DNA from 4 places in the Labrys sp. F242 genome. Region 1 is predicted to be linked to each of the others. Evidence: predicted binding sites of a transcription regulator. Region 1 holds the regulator's gene; each other region holds the start of a gene.
What was found. The regulator LexA, encoded in region 1, represses DNA repair genes until DNA is damaged. The targets are predictions, from matches to a motif close to TGTTCNNNNTGTGTTCNG.

Region 1 (4,207 bases):
CGTGGCCTGCCTGACCATCTATGACATGGTCAAGGCCGTCGATCGGGGCATGCGCATCGAGGCGATCAGGCTCGTGGAGAAATCCGGCGGCAAATCCGGCGATTGGCATGCGGAGGAAAATCGATGAGCCTGCTTCCCGTCGCGGACGCGCTGGCCAAGGTGGTTGCCGGGGTAGCCCCGCTTCCAACCGAAACAATATCGCTGCATGCCACGCGCGGACGTGTTCTCGCTTCCGCCATCACGGCGCTGAGGACCCAGCCCGGCTTCAACGCCTCGGCCATGGACGGCTATGCGGTGCGAGCGGCAGATGCCAAGGAAGGTGCTAGCCTCGAATTGATCGGAGAATCGGCGGCGGGGCACGGCTATGCCGGACGAGTTGGCGAAAACCAGGCCGTTCGCATCTTCACGGGTGCGCCCGTGCCGGATGGCGCCGACACAGTGGTGATCCAGGAGCACACGAGCCGCGAGGGCAATCGCGTCATCGTGGAGGCGGCGGCCAGGCTCGGCCAGCATATCCGGGCCCGTGGCCTGGACTTTGCCGAAGGACGGGAGGCTTTGACATCAGGCACCGTCATCGGTCCCCGCGACATAGCGCTTGCCGCGGCCATGAATCATCCTGCCCTGCCGGTCCGCCGCCGCCCCAAAGTCGCTATTCTCGCGACCGGCGATGAATTGGTACTGCCCGGTCAAGCCATCGGCGAGAATCAGATCGTCGCCTCCAACAATTTCGCCATTCGGGCACTGGTCGAGGCCGAGGGGGGCGAAGTACTCGACCTCGGCATCGCCAGCGACGACTTCCCGGCCCTGGAAGCGGCCATTCGGCGGGCTCGTACCGAGAAGGCGGATGTGCTCGTCACCATCGGCGGTGCTTCGGTCGGCGATCACGATCTGATCCAGACCGCGCTCACCCGCGAAGGCATGCAGCTCGGCTTCTGGAAGATCGCCATGCGCCCGGGCAAGCCCCTGCTGCACGGGCGGCTTGGCTCAATGCATATCCTCGGCCTGCCCGGCAATCCGGTATCCTCGGTGGTCTGCGGCGTCCTCTTCCTGGTACCCCTGTTGCGTACGTTGCTGGGGCGGGCCGATGCGGGTCTGTCCCGCCGCAAGGCCGTCTTCGCCAACGCCTGGCCAGCCAACGACGTTCGTGAAGACTATATCCGTGCCCGCTTCGTGCTTGACGATACGTCAGACATCCTCAAGGTAGAACCGCTGGCGCTGCAGGATTCGTCGCTGGTGAGTGTGATGCAGCATGCCGACTGTCTGGTTGTCCGGCCGCCCTTTGCGCCGGAAGCAAAACCAGGCGATATCTGCGAGATCATCGATCTTCGTGCGGCCGGCTATTGACGCTACCCTTAACCTGAACTTCACAGTTGCAGAACACAGTAGGAACATGTAGCACTGTTCTTGTTTTGTTTACACCTTCACCGTGATTCGCGGCCGCCACGACGGGAAAGCCATGCTGACCAAGAAACAACACGAATTGCTTCGGTTCATTCATGAGCGCCTGAAGGAACAGGGCGTGCCCCCCTCCTTCGATGAAATGAAGGAGGCGCTGGACCTGCGCTCCAAGTCCGGCATCCACCGCCTGATCATGGCTCTGGAGGAGCGCGGCTTCATCCGGCGCCTGCCAAACCGGGCGCGCGCGCTCGAAGTGGTACGCCTGCCCGAATCCGCCGTGCCAGGCGGCCTGTCGCTGGCCTCTTCGCAGCGGGGCTTCCGCCCCAACGTGATCGAGGGCAATCTCGGCAAGGTCCGCCCCGTCAGGCCGGAAATGGACGAGGATGTCGGCCGGCCGGTTCTGGTCCCGGTGATGGGACGCATCGCCGCCGGTACGCCGGTCTCCGCCATCCAGACCAAGAGCCACACCATCAGCGTTACGCCGGAAATGCTGTCCTCAGGTGATCATTTCGCCCTGGAGGTGCGCGGTGATTCAATGATCGAGGCTGGTATCTTCGACAATGACACCGTGCTGATCCGCCGCCAGGACCATGCCGATACCGGCGATATCGTGGTAGCCCTGATCGACGATGAGGAAGCCACGCTGAAGCGCTTGCGCAAGCGCGGCGCCTCCATTGCGCTGGAGGCGGCCAATCCGGCTTACGAAACCCGTATTTTTGGCCCGGACAGGGTACAGATCCAGGGTAAATTGGTGGGCCTGTTCCGCCGATATTGAGAGCATGCGAATTTGGTTCGCTTGCAATGACTGGCCTTCATACAGTCAGCGGCCACGCTTTGGAACGCCGTGACGTCGAGCGGTTGCTCAAGGAGCGCGCGCCGTATTGCCTTGTCGATTGTGAACTGGAGGAATGCGATCTTTCGCGTCTCGACCTGTCCCACTGGTCGTTCGAGCGTTGCATTCTCAAAAATGCCAAGCTGGTCGGCGCCAAGCTCGCGAATACACTATGGCGCAATTGCAAGGCGGGCGGTGCCGATTTCCGTGGTACCGACCTCGAAGATGCTGCATTCCGTACGGGTGACTACAGCAATGCCAGCTTTCGACGCGCCAAAGCGGCCTCGACGGTTTTTACCGGCTGCAAACTGACAGGCGCGGATCTCTCGGAAATCGCCGCATTCGGGCTCGTTTTCGAGGAGGTCTTGCTTATGTCGGCGAAACTGCCGGCCTTTTCCTTTCGCAAGTCCACGCTACGCCGCCTCGACTTCACCCAGGCCGATCTGCGCCAATGCGATTTCCGCGATGTCATCTTCGAAGAGTGCAGCCTGCGCGATGCCAATCTGGTCGATGCCCGTTTTGAAGGAGCGGATCTACGCAGTGCCGATCTCGGCGGCTTGAAGCTTGGTGACGCCCGTTATTTCAAGGGCGCCACGATCTCGAAAAACCAGGCCGGCCAATTGCTAGCCGAGCTAGGCTTGCGGATCGCCTGAAGAAGGTCTGGAGTTCGCAGGCAAATCCGCTTGATGGTCGGGTAGCCTCCGGGTGTCTTCGAACTACCATCTGTCCGAAGACCCGGCCTGGCTGACAGCGCCGATCAGTCGACCGCGATCATGACGTCGGAGGCCTTGATCACGGCATAGGCGTTCTGGCCGGGCTTGAGCTGGAGATCATCGACGGCCTCATTGGTGATCGAAGCGGTGATGATGGTACCATTGACCTCGAGCTGGATATGGGAGGTAGTCTGCCCCTTCGTCACGCTCTTGATCGTGCCCTTGATCTGGTTGCGGGCGCTGATTTTCATGGTCCGTCCTTTCTGGTGAGAATCTCGCGTCAGTTATCGGTTTCGGCGGTGACGCTGTCCATAGGCCTATCCGTCGCTGGGACTTGTACTGCCGCCTGGGGCAGAGGCTTCGGCGGCACAATCACCCGGCTCGGTACCCATGGACGGGACGCTTGGGGATGGCGGGCCATGACGAGACGCCAGCGCGGGCTGATATCGCCGCTCGCAGACGGCTCTACATAAAGTGCTATCGAGCCGACCGCGCGAATCAATTCCCGGTCCATCACAACTCCAGCGGTGGCACAGCGAGCACCGATCGGAACCGGTCCCGCCAGGACGCTGACGCGTCCACAGTCCTCCTCGGCGGCGTTACTGGTCTTGTCGAGCATGAAGATCCCGCCTCCTTCGATGGGCGCGGAACACCCTTCTCTGTCACATAGGCGCTGTGCCGCGAGGGTTGGATCCTCCGGCTTGCGCCGATCGCCCATGGCCAGCAGCCATTGCTGAACCGTAAAAGCATCGGATCGCTGCGCCAGCACGGTCAGTTGATCGCCCTTGCGAACGAGGGCCGCGTAGCCGTTTGCGCCGAACAGAGCTACTGGCAGCGGCGCTGTCGCGGCCAGGGCAATGCCCCCGCCCAAGGGCAATAGGGCCAGCAGAGCAAGACGCGTGCGCAGAATGGTCAGCAGGACCAGCGTCAGAGCGAACAATCCGAGCGCCGCGGCGGAGAACTGCGGCAGCACGAGATCGGAGCCAGGCCAGGTCGCAACCGAACGAGCCACCTGCATGAACAACCCGACAGCCCAGCCCATCGCCTGCCAAAATGGAGCGCCATAGCCAAACGGCTCGGCGACCACGGCCAGCATGGCGAGCGGCATGATCAGGAAGGAGACGATCGGCGTCGCGACAAGGTTCGAGGCCAGCGACTGCAGCGTGATACGATGGAAATGAAAGGCTGAGAATGGCGCCGTGGCGAGCGAGGCGACGATCGTGGTCAGCATCATGGCAAGTACCAAGGTCACAGCGCCACCGAT
Region 2 (4,207 bases), on a different contig from region 1:
GTGGCCACCACGGCCAGGATCACATTGGCCTGCAGGGTGAAATAGCTGAACACGGTGACGAGGCCATCGAGCGCCGTCCGGCCCTGCGCCATCACCGCCCCGACCACGATCCAGGCACGCAGGGCAACGGCGAGCCAGGCCGTGATGGCGATCAGCGCCGCAAAAAGGCGTCCGGCTGCCTGGCTGCCCGTCATGAATCACCCCGATTGCTGCTGCGGCTGGCAGTACAGTCTAGAGCGTTTTCCAGAAAAGTTGATAGACTTTTCGATTAAGAAAACGCGTCAGAACAAAGAGTTAGAGAAAAAGTGCGACTCGCGGAAATCGCACTTTTCTCTAAGCCGCATCGGCAGAGGCTGGCCAGCGTGGAGCGATCAATAGGGATCACTGCGCTCCAGGATCTCCTGGCCCATCAGCACGCAGTCGCCCGGCAACTGGGCATAGATCAGGTGCATGCGGTAATCGCCCTTGTAGATCGAGCCCTCGACCTCGATCACGTCGAAGCGGCCCTTGCCGACCAGGGCCCCGACGGTGCCGATTGCCCTCACGCTGTCGGGATCGACCTGGGCGCGGTCGTCATTGTCGGAATGGAAGGCCAGCAGCTTGGCGGCCTGCTTCACGGCGGCATCGGCGCAATGGGGGCGGGGAGCAGCGTGGGAAGCAGCGGTGCCGGCGAGCAAGGCGAGGCAGGCGAGAAGGACGGGTATGCGCATGACATATCTCGGGTGAACATCGGCTGGGTGTGTCTGCAGATAGCGGCTTGGCGGCCGTGTCGCCAGCCTGTCCATGTCGCAGATAGCGCGTGATAAGGTCGAGCCTAGGCCAGAACCGTCGCCCTGTCCGTCCTCGCCCGGTAGCTCAACGCTTCGGCGATGTGGATGCGGCCGACATCGGTCTTGCCGTCGAGATCGGCCAAGGTGCGCGAGACGCGCAACACGCGGTGGAAGCCGCGGGCCGACAGGCGCATGGCCTCCGAGGCATCGCGCAGAAGCTTGGTGGCTCCCGCGTCGGGGCGGGCGACCTCCTCGACCACATTGACCGGCACGCTGGCATTGGTGGAGCCGTCGGGCAGGCCGAGTGTGCGGTAGCGTTGGGCGGCACGGTCCCGGGCTTCCGCCACCCGGGCCGCCACCTCGGCCGAGCCTTCGGCGGGCGGTGGCAGGATGAGGTCGGCGGCGGAGACGGCGGGCACCTCGACGACGATGTCGATGCGGTCGAGCAGCGGGCCGGAGATGCGGGCCTGATAGTCGGCGGCGCAGCGCTCAACCGGCCCGCGCCGGCAGGCGAAGCCCGGATCGTTGGCCTTGCCGCAGCGGCACGGATTCATGGCCGCGACCAGCTGGATCCGAGCGGGATAGGCGACGCGGGCATTGGCCCTGGCGATCACGGCCTCGCCCGACTCCAGCGGCTGGCGCAGGGCATCGAGGGTCTGTGGTGCGAATTCAGGCATCTCGTCGAGGAAGAGCACGCCGTGATGCGAGAGCGACACTTCGCCGGGCCTGGCATGGATGCCGCCGCCGATCAGGGCCGCCATCGAGGCCGAATGATGCGGAGCACGAAAGGGGCGCCGGCTGGTGAGCTCGCCGCCGGCGAGTTGGCCCGCCACAGAATGGATCATCGAGATTTCCAGGAGCTCGGCCGGCACCAAAGGCGGCAGGATCGAGGGCAGCCTTGCAGCCAGCATGGACTTGCCGGAGCCAGCCGGCCCGATCATCAAGAGATTATGCGCACCGGCGGCTGCCACCTCCAAAGCGCGCTTGGCGGTCTCCTGACCCTTGATGTCCTTGAGGTCGGGCAGGGCGGCCGCTGGCGCGGCGATGCGCGGCTGCGGGCGGGAGAGCAACTGTGTGCCCTTGAAATGATTGACGAGCTGGATCAGCGAACGGGGGGCGAGAATGTCCATCTCCGGGCTGGCCCAGGCCGCCTCCGGCCCGCAGGCGGCGGGGCAGATCAGGCCAAGCCGGCGGCCATTGGCGGCGACGGCGGAGGGCAGCACGCCGGCGACCTTGGTGATGGTGCCGTCGAGGCCAAGCTCGCCAAGCACGCAATAGCCCTCCAGCGCGTCATGGGGAATGGCGCCGATGGCGGCCATCACCCCGAGCGCGATGGGCAGGTCGAAATGCGAGCCCTCCTTGGGCAGGTCGGCCGGGGCGAGATTGACGGTGATGCGCTTGGCCGGCAGGGCCAGGCCGGCGGCGGTGAGGGCGGCGCGTACCCTCTCGCGCGCTTCCGACACCGCCTTGTCGGGCAGGCCGACGATGGTGAACACCACCGAACCGGTCATGATCTGGACTTGCACGTCGACCTGGCGCGCTTCCACGCCTTCGAATGCCACCGTCGCGACGCGCGATACCATCTCGTTTCCCCGTCAGCCTGCTCGACGATAGCGGGGAAGCGTGGAGCCGCCAAGCAAAATGAGAACAAAGAGTGATTCTGGAAGCCTGTGACCGAGGCCCATCCGTCCGCCAGCCGATCAGGGACGGCCCCGGTGCGGCTGGGCCCTGTGCTGTGCAATCTGGCAGGCCCGCATCGTCAAAGGCGAGCTGGTCGATGCTGTAACGAGACTATTGTGCAGGGGAGGCGGGACTCAATTTCTTGGTGTCTTTGCCAAACGCGAATTCACCCGTGCTGCCGTCATTCATTGTCAGCGAGCCTGTGCCACTCATGCGGCTCGGTCCGTTTCGCACGCTGGCAGTGCCTTTGCGACCGTCGCTGCAGAGGATCGGCACATACATCAGGCCTCTGACGGCCGACAATGTATAGGAGCCGCTGCACGAAAACGTGCCCTTGCTCACCGTATAGGAACCCTGGATCTGCTCGATACGTATCGATCCATGCAAAACTCCGCCCAGCCCCTTGCTTGCCACCACCACAGGCAAGACCTGCACATTGCCCGGGAGGGTGCGGACCGGAGCTGTACAGGCTCCAAGAGCAGCGGCAAGGAAACCGGCAGCAAAAAGACTCGCGGCGACGGAAAAGGCGCGCATGAGATCCCTCAAGCAACAATCACGAAGATTGGTATGATGATTTATTCCAGGGAGGCAAGGGCGTAGCGAATGCGCCGGGCTTATCGGATCTGGGCCGATATTCTTCGAACATCGAGCGATATTTGGCGAGTGCCTGGCCGAGATAGCAGAGCAGGGCGGCGCGCATCCAGTGCGCCGAGCTCGAGGCGGCAAGCGCATCGCCGAGGCCAATCCAGCGCCTCCTGCGCCAGAACGGCTTCGCCGGCGGGGTCGAGCCCGCGCTCCTTGAGATGGTAGGGCGCCGCATAGTTCGCGAAGGCGATGCCCGAAATGCGGCGGCAGACCAGCGTTTCCGGCGGGTCGACGGCCGGGCGCACGGCGACATCTGCGTCGCGATGGGTGAGGCTAGCAAAGGCGTTCGAGGTGTTCACCTCGATGAGGACGCCGGGATGGTGCTGCCGGAAGGCCGCCAATATCGAGGGCAGGACGGAGGCCATCAGCGTATCGGTGGTGGTGATGCGTAGGCTTCCTTCCAGGCGCAGGTCATCACCGAGCCCGCCATGATCTGGATCCGCACGTCGACCCAGCGCGCCTCCACGCCCTCGAACGCCACCGTCGCGACGCGCTATACCACCTCGTTTCCCGTCAGCCCGCTTGACGATAGCGGGGGGAAGCGCAAAAGCGCCAGGCAAAATGAGAGCTAGACGTGATCAACGCCGGCAAATTGCGAGGCGTTTCAGGGTTTCACGCCCTGCAGCAACGACGATAATCCCGGCTCTTCGACAACGAGAGCCGCATCTGCCGGCAGGACCCACCGCACTTGGCGCTGACCGATTTCTTTCCAGGTCGGCAATGTCGCATTCACATGCAAAGGGTACACTGCGACCTCGACGAGATCGAAGTGCTCCGCCCGGCGCTTCCAATAGACGAAGCTGCCGCAGGGTTCCTCGGCGACCGTTCCGACCAGGCCGGCTTCCTGTTCGGCCTCGATTCTCGCGGCTTCCCAATCATCGCGCCCTTTCATCGGCCATCCCTTCGGGATCGACCAACGGCTGGTCTCGCGCGTGGTGATCAGGCACACTTCGAGCTGCCCATCCCGTTCGCGCACGGGAAGGGCAGCCACTTGATGCCGTATATCGGGCTGGCGCTTCTTTTTGTCCTTCTTGGGCATGGCTTGGTCAGTATAGCGCAAAAGAGCGGATATTATGTCAGATATTCGACCTGGATTGTTGTTTTGGCAACAT
Region 3 (4,207 bases), 320 kb from region 1:
TCACGCCGTAGAGAATGCCGACCACGTAATGGCCGATCCAGCCCAGTGCCAATTCATGGGCGTAGGGTGCGGCCTTGCCGATATCGTCATGGAAGACACGGCCCTCTTTCAGATGCCAGAACCAGCGGCCCACACGCGCCCAGTTGGGCAGGTTCTCACCGAAGAATTTGTGCAGCAGGATCGCCCACAGATCCATGAGGACCGTTGCGCCAACGCCGATCGCAACGCCGCGCCAGAAAAGTTCGAACATGCCGATTCCACCAAGAGGACTGTATTCATCATACAAAACACGCCGCACCCGGCCGATGCAAGATTTCAAACCTCGAGAAGAGCACGGATTTCGTCGGGATCCGCGGTAACGATGCGGCGGGCCAGCCAGACAGCAAAGCCTCCGCGTGCCAATATCGCAATCTCCCGCTCGAGCTCGGCATCGCGGTCGGTCCGCCGCCAGGGGCCAATGCGCCGGCGCTGTGCCAGCCGGGCAGCGGCTCTTTCTTCAGCTGCATCGCGGTCCTCCCCCGCAAGGGCCTGGGCCACCAAGGTGCGATCAACCCCCTTGGCCGCCAGGGCGGCACCGATCCTGCGGGCGGAAAAGCCGCGGCTGCGCCCGGCATGAAGGCGGGCCTCCACGAAACTGGCATCGTCGATGAAACCAAGCTGCCTGCAATAATCGATCGTGCGCTCGATCATTTCGGCGACTTCGATTTCCGGGTCCAATTTGCGACGCGCCCGCCGCAGCAAGACCTGGCGGAGATTGGCGACGCTGGTCGATCGCTGGCCGAGATAGTGGAGCGCGGACTTGCGCATCCAGCTTTCTTCGCGGCTCAGGGACGGGATGATGGACATGGCAGCCTCGAATCGTTGGAAAGAACTTGCCGGAACGCATGGCTGCGCGCCATCATCCCCTGGCTCGGGCTCACCTTGACAAGAATCGCGACACGCCGGCCTCTGCACGTCTTCTCGGATCAGGCGGTTCCCATGCCCTTCTCTCTAGTGATTTTCGATTGCGATGGCGTTCTCGTCGACAGCGAGATCCTGTCGGCGGAAGTCGAAGCCGAGGCCCTGTCGGCCCTCGGCGTAAAAGTCACCCCGCATGACGTGATGCAGCGTTTCCTTGGCCTAACCCAGGAGGCTTTGGAGGAGCGTTTCGAGCAGGATTTCGGGCTCAAGCTGCCGCCGGACCACGCCGAAACCACGCGCCGCATGCTTCGGACCGCCTATGTGGAGCGTCTGGAACCGATTCCGGGCGTGCGCGAAGTGCTCCAAACCCTGCCGATGCCCTATTGCGTGGCTTCCAACAGCCCGCCGGCCAAGCTCGGTCTCGGCCTCAGCATCACCAACCTGTTCGAGCTCGTCTATCCCAACATCTTCAGCGCAAATCTGGTGGCGCAGGGAAAACCGGCCCCGGACCTGTTTTTGCATGCCGCGAGGGCTCTCGGCGTGGATCCCGCCAAGACCGTGGTGGTCGAGGACAGCGTGGTCGGCATCAAGGCAGCCAAGGCGGCCGGCATGACGGTGATCGGCTTTGTCGGCGGACTGCATCATATGCCCCCCAGCGAGGAAACCCTGGTGGCAGCCGGTGCCGACTACATCGCCGAGACGATGGACGAAGTGAAGGCGCGCATCCTGGCCTGATCCCGGCAGTCTGCCCCGAAAAGCAAACGGCGAAATCTCAAAAGCTCCGATTTGCCGTGCCCGGGCTTCGTCCTCGGCCAGACCTCAATCCACGGAGAACTTGCCGCCACGCAGCGATTTCACGTTTGAGCGGCGCGATTTCGATTCCAGCCGCCGCGCCTTGGCGGCCTTGGAGGGCTTCGTCACCTTGCGGGGCGGCGGCGGCGGCGTGGCGGCCTCCCGCAGGAGAGCGACCAACCGCTCGCGCGCGTCCTCGCGATTACGCTCCTGGGTGCGGAAGCGCTGGGCAACAATCACCAGCACGCCCTCCTGCGTCAGCTTCCTGCCCGCCAGCTTCTGGGCACGGATGGCGATGTCGTTCGGGAGCGAGGGCGACCTGCGGATATTGAAGCGCAACTGCACCGCCGTCGACAGCTTGTTGACATTCTGTCCGCCGGGCCCCGAGGAGCGCACGAAGTCCTCATCGATCTCGCGCTCGTCGATGAACAAGGTGGGGTTAATCTCGATCATGGCGCGTGCATAACCCATCGGAACTCGGGGTGCCGCAAAATTTTGCGGATAAGTTCACGAATTGTTCTTGTTTTTTCACCAGCCCTCCTTCAATTTGCGAGCCAAAGCGCCTATCTCTCGACAAAAGCCCACAGGATCGTCCGTATGTCTGGCCGCCCCATCTCCGGCAGCGCTGTTCCGTCGCCTGCCGACCGCCGCTTCATTACCGTGCGCGGCGCGCGCGAGCACAATCTCAAGAATGTCGATCTGGAAATCCCGCGTGACAAGCTCGTGGTGTTCACCGGCCTGTCCGGCTCGGGCAAGTCCTCGCTCGCTTTCGACACCATCTATGCCGAGGGACAGCGCCGCTATGTCGAGAGCCTTTCGGCCTATGCGCGCCAATTCCTCGAAATGATGCAGAAGCCGGACGTCGACCAGATCGACGGCCTGTCGCCCGCTATTTCGATCGAACAGAAGACGACCTCGCGCAATCCCCGCTCGACGGTGGCGACAGTCACCGAGATCTACGACTATATGCGCCTGCTCTGGGCTCGTATCGGCATTCCCTATTCGCCGGCGACCGGGCTGCCGATCGAAAGTCAGACCGTCAGCCAGATGGTCGATCGCGTCATGGCCATGCCAGAGGGCACCAGGCTTTTCCTGCTCGCGCCGGTGGTGCGCGGGCGCAAGGGCGAATATCGCAAGGAACTCGCCGACTTCCTCAAGCGCGGCTTCCAGCGTGTCAAGATCGACGGTACCTTCTACGAGATCGCCGACGCCCCCGCCCTCGACAAGAAGCTCAAGCACGATCTCGACGTGGTGGTGGACCGCATCGTGGTGCGCGCCGATATCGCCAGCCGCCTGGCTGATTCCTTCGAGACGGCCTTGGAGTTGGCCGACGGCATCGCCGTGGTCGAACTGGCCGATCAGAAGGAGGCCAACGGCTCATCCAAGCGCGTGATGTTCAGCCAGAAATTCGCCTGCCCGGTTTCCGGCTTCACCATTCCGGAGATCGAGCCCAGGCTGTTCTCCTTCAACAACCCCTTCGGTGCCTGCCCGTCCTGCGACGGCATCGGCACCGAGATGACGGTCGATCCCGTCCTGGTGGTGCCCGACGAGACCCTGTCGCTGCGCAAGGGCGCGCTGGCGCCTTGGGCGAAATCCACCAGCCCCTATTACAGCCAGACCGTCGACGCCCTCGCCAAGCATTACAAGTTCGGCGTGACCACGCCCTGGAAGGACCTGCCGGAGAAGGTGCAGCAGGTGTTCCTCTATGGCTCGGGCGAGGAGCAAATCGTCTTTTCCTTCGATGACGGCCTGCGCTCCTATGAGACACGCAAGGCCTTCGAGGGCGTGGTGACCAATTTGGAGCGGCGCTGGAAGGAAACCGATTCAGAACAGGCCCGCGAGGATATTTCGCGCTTCATGGCCAATACGCCGTGCAAGGCTTGCGCCGGTTTCCGCCTGAAACCCGAATCCTTAGCGGTAAAGGTCACGCACCGCCATATCGGCGAGATCTCGGCAATGTCGGTGCGCCAGGCCCAGCATTGGTTCGAGGCCCTGCCGGCCGAACTCAACGCCAAGCAGACCGAGATCGCCGTCCGCATTCTCAAGGAGATTCGCGAACGCCTGCGCTTCCTCGTCGATGTCGGTCTCGATTATCTGACGCTGGCCCGTAACTCCGGGACCCTGTCGGGTGGCGAGAGCCAGCGTATCCGCTTGGCCTCCCAAATCGGCTCCGGCCTCAGCGGCGTGCTTTATGTGCTGGACGAACCTTCCATCGGCCTGCATCAGCGCGACAATGAACGCCTGCTCGAAACATTGGGGCGGCTGCGCGAACTCGGCAATACGGTGATCGTGGTCGAGCATGACGAGGATGCCATTCTGCAGGCCGACTATGTGGTCGATGTCGGCCCCGGCGCCGGCGTGCATGGTGGGCGCGTGGTGGCCCACGGCACGCCTGCCGAGGTGATGGCCAATCCGGCGTCTCTCACCGGCAAATATCTCACCGGAGAGCTGGCGGTACCCATGCCGGCCGAACGGCGCCGGCGCCAGAAGGGCAAGGCGCTGAAGCTCACCGGCG
Region 4 (4,207 bases), on a different contig from region 1:
ATCTTGATATCGTCAGCCCAGCTTGCGGCGTGAACGAACGCATACATTCTGGCGGTCGTTTCGTCTGGCGCGCCGGCAATCCATTTCTGATAGCTGGGATTGAGGCGCAGCAGCTGATCCGCCTTTTCTTTCGGACCGTCTCTCAGCCGTTGATGCGCAACATAGGCCACCTGCCTATGTCCTCCATCCCACCATGCCTGGGCTTTCGATAGAGGGGCAGTGAGTGAAAAGGATAAAAGTGCGACAATAGCCAGCTTGCGCATCGCATCGCTCCCACCTGGGTGAACGGTTGCTGCCATAGTGTCAGCATCGATGTGAAGTGACTGTGACGGGCCTCGGAGAGGGAGAAGCGTGACCCCTTGGGCTAATCGCTTCCCGGAGCGGCGTCTGGCCCACACCAATAGAGCTGTCGCTCCTCACGCGCGGCACGGCCGGCTTTCCATGGCCGGGCCAGATCTTCGCGGACGAGTTGCATGCCGGCGTTGAGTCCCGACGGACTACCGACCCGTAAAGCGGCCAAGGTACGCCCATAGATGTCTCGACGCCCGCTGCGCTCGACATAGACGACCTTGCCCCGGATCAGTTGCACCAGTCTTGCCTTGGCCTTGAGGCCTTGCTCCAGCCCTTCCTTGCAGTCGGGGTGAAACACTTCGGGCGCGTCGATGTCGGGAAACCGGACGCGTTCCGAACAGCCTCGACCAGGCATTTTACATGGCAAGGCGACAGTGTCGCCATCCAAAACGATGATGCGGTCGCCCTCGACGGCCTCATAGGTGGCAGCGCGGGCTGGCGAGAGGAGCGGGAGGAGGGCAAAGGCGACGCACAGAACGGATTTCATTCTTCCTCTTAGCAGTAAGTCTTGGGCGGTTTCGAGATCGATACCTGTCGGCTGCGTGTCTTGTGCAACGTTTTGGCATTGCCGCCGCACCTTCCTCGCCGTTCCGGGCCTTCCATCGTCATTCGAAGCTCTGTTGCCGAACCGTTCTCTCCAAACCACGTCCTGTGATTGAAAGAGTCTGTCGCTTGCAGATCTCTGGCTCCGATAGCGAAGATGCGGCTATTTGATCGCCCGGGGTGTGAGCATGCGGCTCAGCACGGCATCCCTCCTGTAGAATTGATGCCAGCAAACCGCCGCGAGATGGAGTCCCACCATCGCATACAGCACCCACGCTCCATGATCGTGCAGCCATTCGCCGGCCGATGCTATCGCTGAATCATGCCCCAACAATCGCGGCCACTGAAACAGGCCGAACCACGGCAGAGAGTAGCCGCCGGCAGCCGAGAACATGTAGCCGGTGACCGGCATGAACACCATGAGACCGTAGAGGGTCCAGTGCGCAGCATGCGCGGCAAGACGCGCTGCAGGATGCTCGCTTTCACGCGAGGTGGCTACCGGCCAGATCAATCGAAAGGTGAGGCGCGGCAGCAGCAGCAAGGCTGCGGTGAATCCCAGCGACTTGTGAATCTCCAATATGAATTTTCGAATGGGCGTGCCGGCCTCCAGGAAGGAAGCCCAAAGGCCGAGTCCGAGTGCGACAAGAATGATGGCCGCCATGGCCCAATGGAAAAAACGCTGCGGGCGTGAATAGCTTTTGATCGATTGCATCCGTTCCTCAGATCGTTCGTCAACGTTCCAGGTCTCGCCTCCCAGCGCCCCGCGTTTAGCGCCCTCTCACGACCGAACTTGGGCAAGCCCATGCAGGGGGACCGCGCCCTACCCTCTGGAAGAACGAGCACTGCGTACTTGCCTCGAGGGAGCGGGTGGAATCTTCCTTGACTCTCTCGCTGGAAAATCAGAACAAATAGTGAACATTATGGTGAAGCTATTTTTGGAGGTTGATAGGGAGCTTGCGATCCGAGGCGGCCATAGCGTCCTTGCGTGGGCAGATCGAACAGATCGAGGGCACGGGGCGACGCGCACGATCGGTTCTCCCGTTCGGGATCGCCGAGGTTGATGCACGGCTTCCAGGCGGAGGGCTGGCACGTGGTGCGCTTCATGAGGTGGCTGGCGGTGGCAACGGTGCGGTCGATGGTGCGGCCGCTGCCCTGTTCGCCGCAGGCATCGCCGCGCGCACAAGCGGCAAGGTTTTGTGGTGCATCACACGGCCGGACCTCTTCGCGCCGGCGCTCGCCCAGGCCGGCCTCGCACCGGACCGGGTGATCTATGTCGAGGCTGGCGACGACAAGACGGTGCTCGCTTGCATGGAGGAGGGCCTTCGCCATGGCGGTCTCGGCGCTGCCGTCGCCGAAGTCGCCCGCTTGTCGATGACCGCCTCACGCCGGCTTCAGCTTTGTTCGGAAGGAACCGGGGCGATCGGCATCGCGCTTCGGCGTTGGCGGCGGCATACGGACACTGCCGATTTTGGCCAACCGACCGCCGCGATGACGCGTTGGCGAATTTCGGTTTTGCCGTCGCAAACGCTGCCTGTTCCCGGTGTCGGCCGGCATCGCTGGCTCGTGGAACTGATCCGTGCCCGTGCGGGCGAAAGTGCCGATTTCGAATTGGAGGCATGCGATGTCACGGGTTGTCTCGCTCTTCCTGCCGACCTGGTCCACCGACAGGCTGCGGCGCAAGGCTGGCGAGGCGGCGCCTCCGCCTGAGGCGCCGCTCGTCCTGATCGGCCGGGAAGGAAGCCGGCGCATCGTGGTGGCCGCGGACGCTGCTGCCCAGGCCGCCGGTCTTCACGTCGGCATGCCCGCAGCCAAAGCGCAGGTTCTCGTTCCCGGCCTGATCGTCGGGGATGCCGACCCCGTCGAGGATGCGGCTGCCCTGGAACGCCTGGCGCTGTGGGCATTGCAACGCTTCGCCCCGATCGTCGCTGCCGATCCTCCCGATGGCATCGTCATCGATACGACCGGTGCCGACCATCTCCACGGCGGCGAGCAGGCCATGCTCGATATGCTGATCGATCGGCTCGCCAAATCAGGCGTGAGAGCATGCGCCGCCGTCGCGGACAGCTGGGGTGCGGCTCACGCCCTGGCGCGCTTTGCGGCGAGGCCGAGCATCGTCGCGCCACCGGGGCATGGCGGGCCCGTCTTGATGGCCTTGCCGCTGGAAGCGCTTCGATTGCCGCCAGCGACGTCGACTGACCTGCGCGTGCTGGGTTTCGAGTGCATCGGCGATCTCCTCGCGCAGCCGCGCGCTCCGCTCCTGCTTCGTTTCGGGCCGGAGCTTGCGCGCCGTCTCGACCAGGCGCTGGGAGCGTTGGCCGAGCCGATCGACCCGGTGCGCTCGCCCGATCTGATCGAGGTGCGTCGGGCATTTCCCGAGCCGATCGGCGCTGCCGAGACCATCGCGCGCTATATCGGCAAACTCGTCGACAAGCTCTGCGCCGCGCTCGAGGAGAAGGGGAGGGGCGCGCGACGTCTCGACCTCCTCTGCCATCGTGTCGATAGCCGCATTGCAGCCATACGGGTCGGCATGGCGCAGCCGGTGCGTGACGCAAAACGCCTGACCCGCCTGTTGTGCGACAAGATCGAGACGATCGATCCGGGCTTCGGGATCGAGGCCATGACGCTCGGTGCGACCATTGCCGAGCCGCTGGAGCGCAAGCAGGTGACCAGCAGCCTGATTGAAGCTGCCAGGCCGGATGTTTCCGATCTGGTCGACACGCTCGCCAACCGCGTCGGCGAACGCGCAATCTATCGGGCGGCACCCGTTCCCAGCGACGTGCCGGAGCGCTCGGTGTGCCGGATAGCGGCGATGGCGCCCGATACCGGCGCGACCTGGCCAGGCCACTGGCCGCGGCCCTCGCGCCTGCTGGTTCGTCCCGAACCGATCGACACCGTGGCGCTCCTGCCGGATCATCCGCCGGTCTCCTTCATCTGGCGCGGCGTGCGCCGGCGCGTCAAGCGCGCCGACGGGCCCGAGCGCGTCTTCGGCGAATGGTGGAAGCGCGAGGCAGAATTCGTGGCGGTGCGCGATTATTTCCGGGTCGAGGACGAGGCCGGCGAGCGCTACTGGCTCTATCGCGCCGGCGATGGCGAGGATACCGCCACCGGCTCGCAGCGCTGGTATCTTCACGGGGTGTTCGGATGAGCGCCCGTTATACCGAGCTTCAGGTCACCAGCCATTTCAGCTTCCTGCGCGGTGCGTCGTCCGCGGACGAACTGTTTGCCCGCGCCGCCTGCCTCGGCATCGAGGCGCTGGCCGTCGTCGACCGCAATTCGCTGGCCGGGATCGTTCGAGCCCGCGAGGCGGCCAGGG

Region 2: the regulator LexA is predicted to act here: its motif matches at 2,403-2,420, upstream of ACZYTC_RS19570 (YifB family Mg chelatase-like AAA ATPase).
Region 3: the regulator LexA is predicted to act here: its motif matches at 2,197-2,214, upstream of uvrA (excinuclease ABC subunit UvrA).
Region 4: the regulator LexA is predicted to act here: its motif matches at 1,795-1,812, upstream of ACZYTC_RS33100 (ImuA family protein).

What each region holds. Positions count from the first base shown of each region.
Region 1 is NZ_JBVASG010000001.1:2,306,068-2,310,274, forward strand. It holds gene moaC (cyclic pyranopterin monophosphate synthase MoaC) at 1-127, shown strand, start outside; gene ACZYTC_RS10880 (molybdopterin molybdotransferase MoeA) at 124-1,344, shown strand; gene lexA (transcriptional repressor LexA) at 1,457-2,173, shown strand; gene ACZYTC_RS10890 (pentapeptide repeat-containing protein) at 2,200-2,883, shown strand; gene ACZYTC_RS10895 (TOBE domain-containing protein) at 2,988-3,194, opposite strand; gene ACZYTC_RS10900 (ComEC/Rec2 family competence protein) at 3,224-4,207, opposite strand, start outside.
Region 2 is NZ_JBVASG010000002.1:873,879-878,085, forward strand. It holds gene ACZYTC_RS19560 (Pr6Pr family membrane protein) at 1-194, opposite strand, end outside; gene ACZYTC_RS19565 (hypothetical protein) at 372-710, opposite strand; gene ACZYTC_RS19570 (YifB family Mg chelatase-like AAA ATPase) at 815-2,353, opposite strand; gene ACZYTC_RS19575 (hypothetical protein) at 2,562-2,984, opposite strand; gene ACZYTC_RS19580 (LysR substrate-binding domain-containing protein) at 3,065-3,655, opposite strand; gene ACZYTC_RS19585 (NUDIX hydrolase) at 3,700-4,134, opposite strand.
Region 3 is NZ_JBVASG010000001.1:1,983,409-1,987,615, forward strand. It holds gene ACZYTC_RS09285 (DUF2938 domain-containing protein) at 1-250, opposite strand, end outside; gene ACZYTC_RS09290 (regulatory protein RecX) at 316-846, opposite strand; gene ACZYTC_RS09295 (HAD family hydrolase) at 979-1,635, shown strand; gene arfB (alternative ribosome rescue aminoacyl-tRNA hydrolase ArfB) at 1,720-2,163, opposite strand; gene uvrA (excinuclease ABC subunit UvrA) at 2,290-4,207, shown strand, end outside.
Region 4 is NZ_JBVASG010000009.1:151,577-155,783, reverse strand. It holds gene ACZYTC_RS33115 (S1/P1 nuclease) at 1-263, opposite strand, end outside; gene ACZYTC_RS33110 (thermonuclease family protein) at 365-838, opposite strand; gene ACZYTC_RS33105 (cytochrome b) at 1,058-1,606, opposite strand; gene ACZYTC_RS33100 (ImuA family protein) at 1,840-2,601, shown strand; gene ACZYTC_RS33095 (DUF6504 family protein) at 2,516-4,039, shown strand; gene ACZYTC_RS33090 (error-prone DNA polymerase) at 4,036-4,207, shown strand, end outside.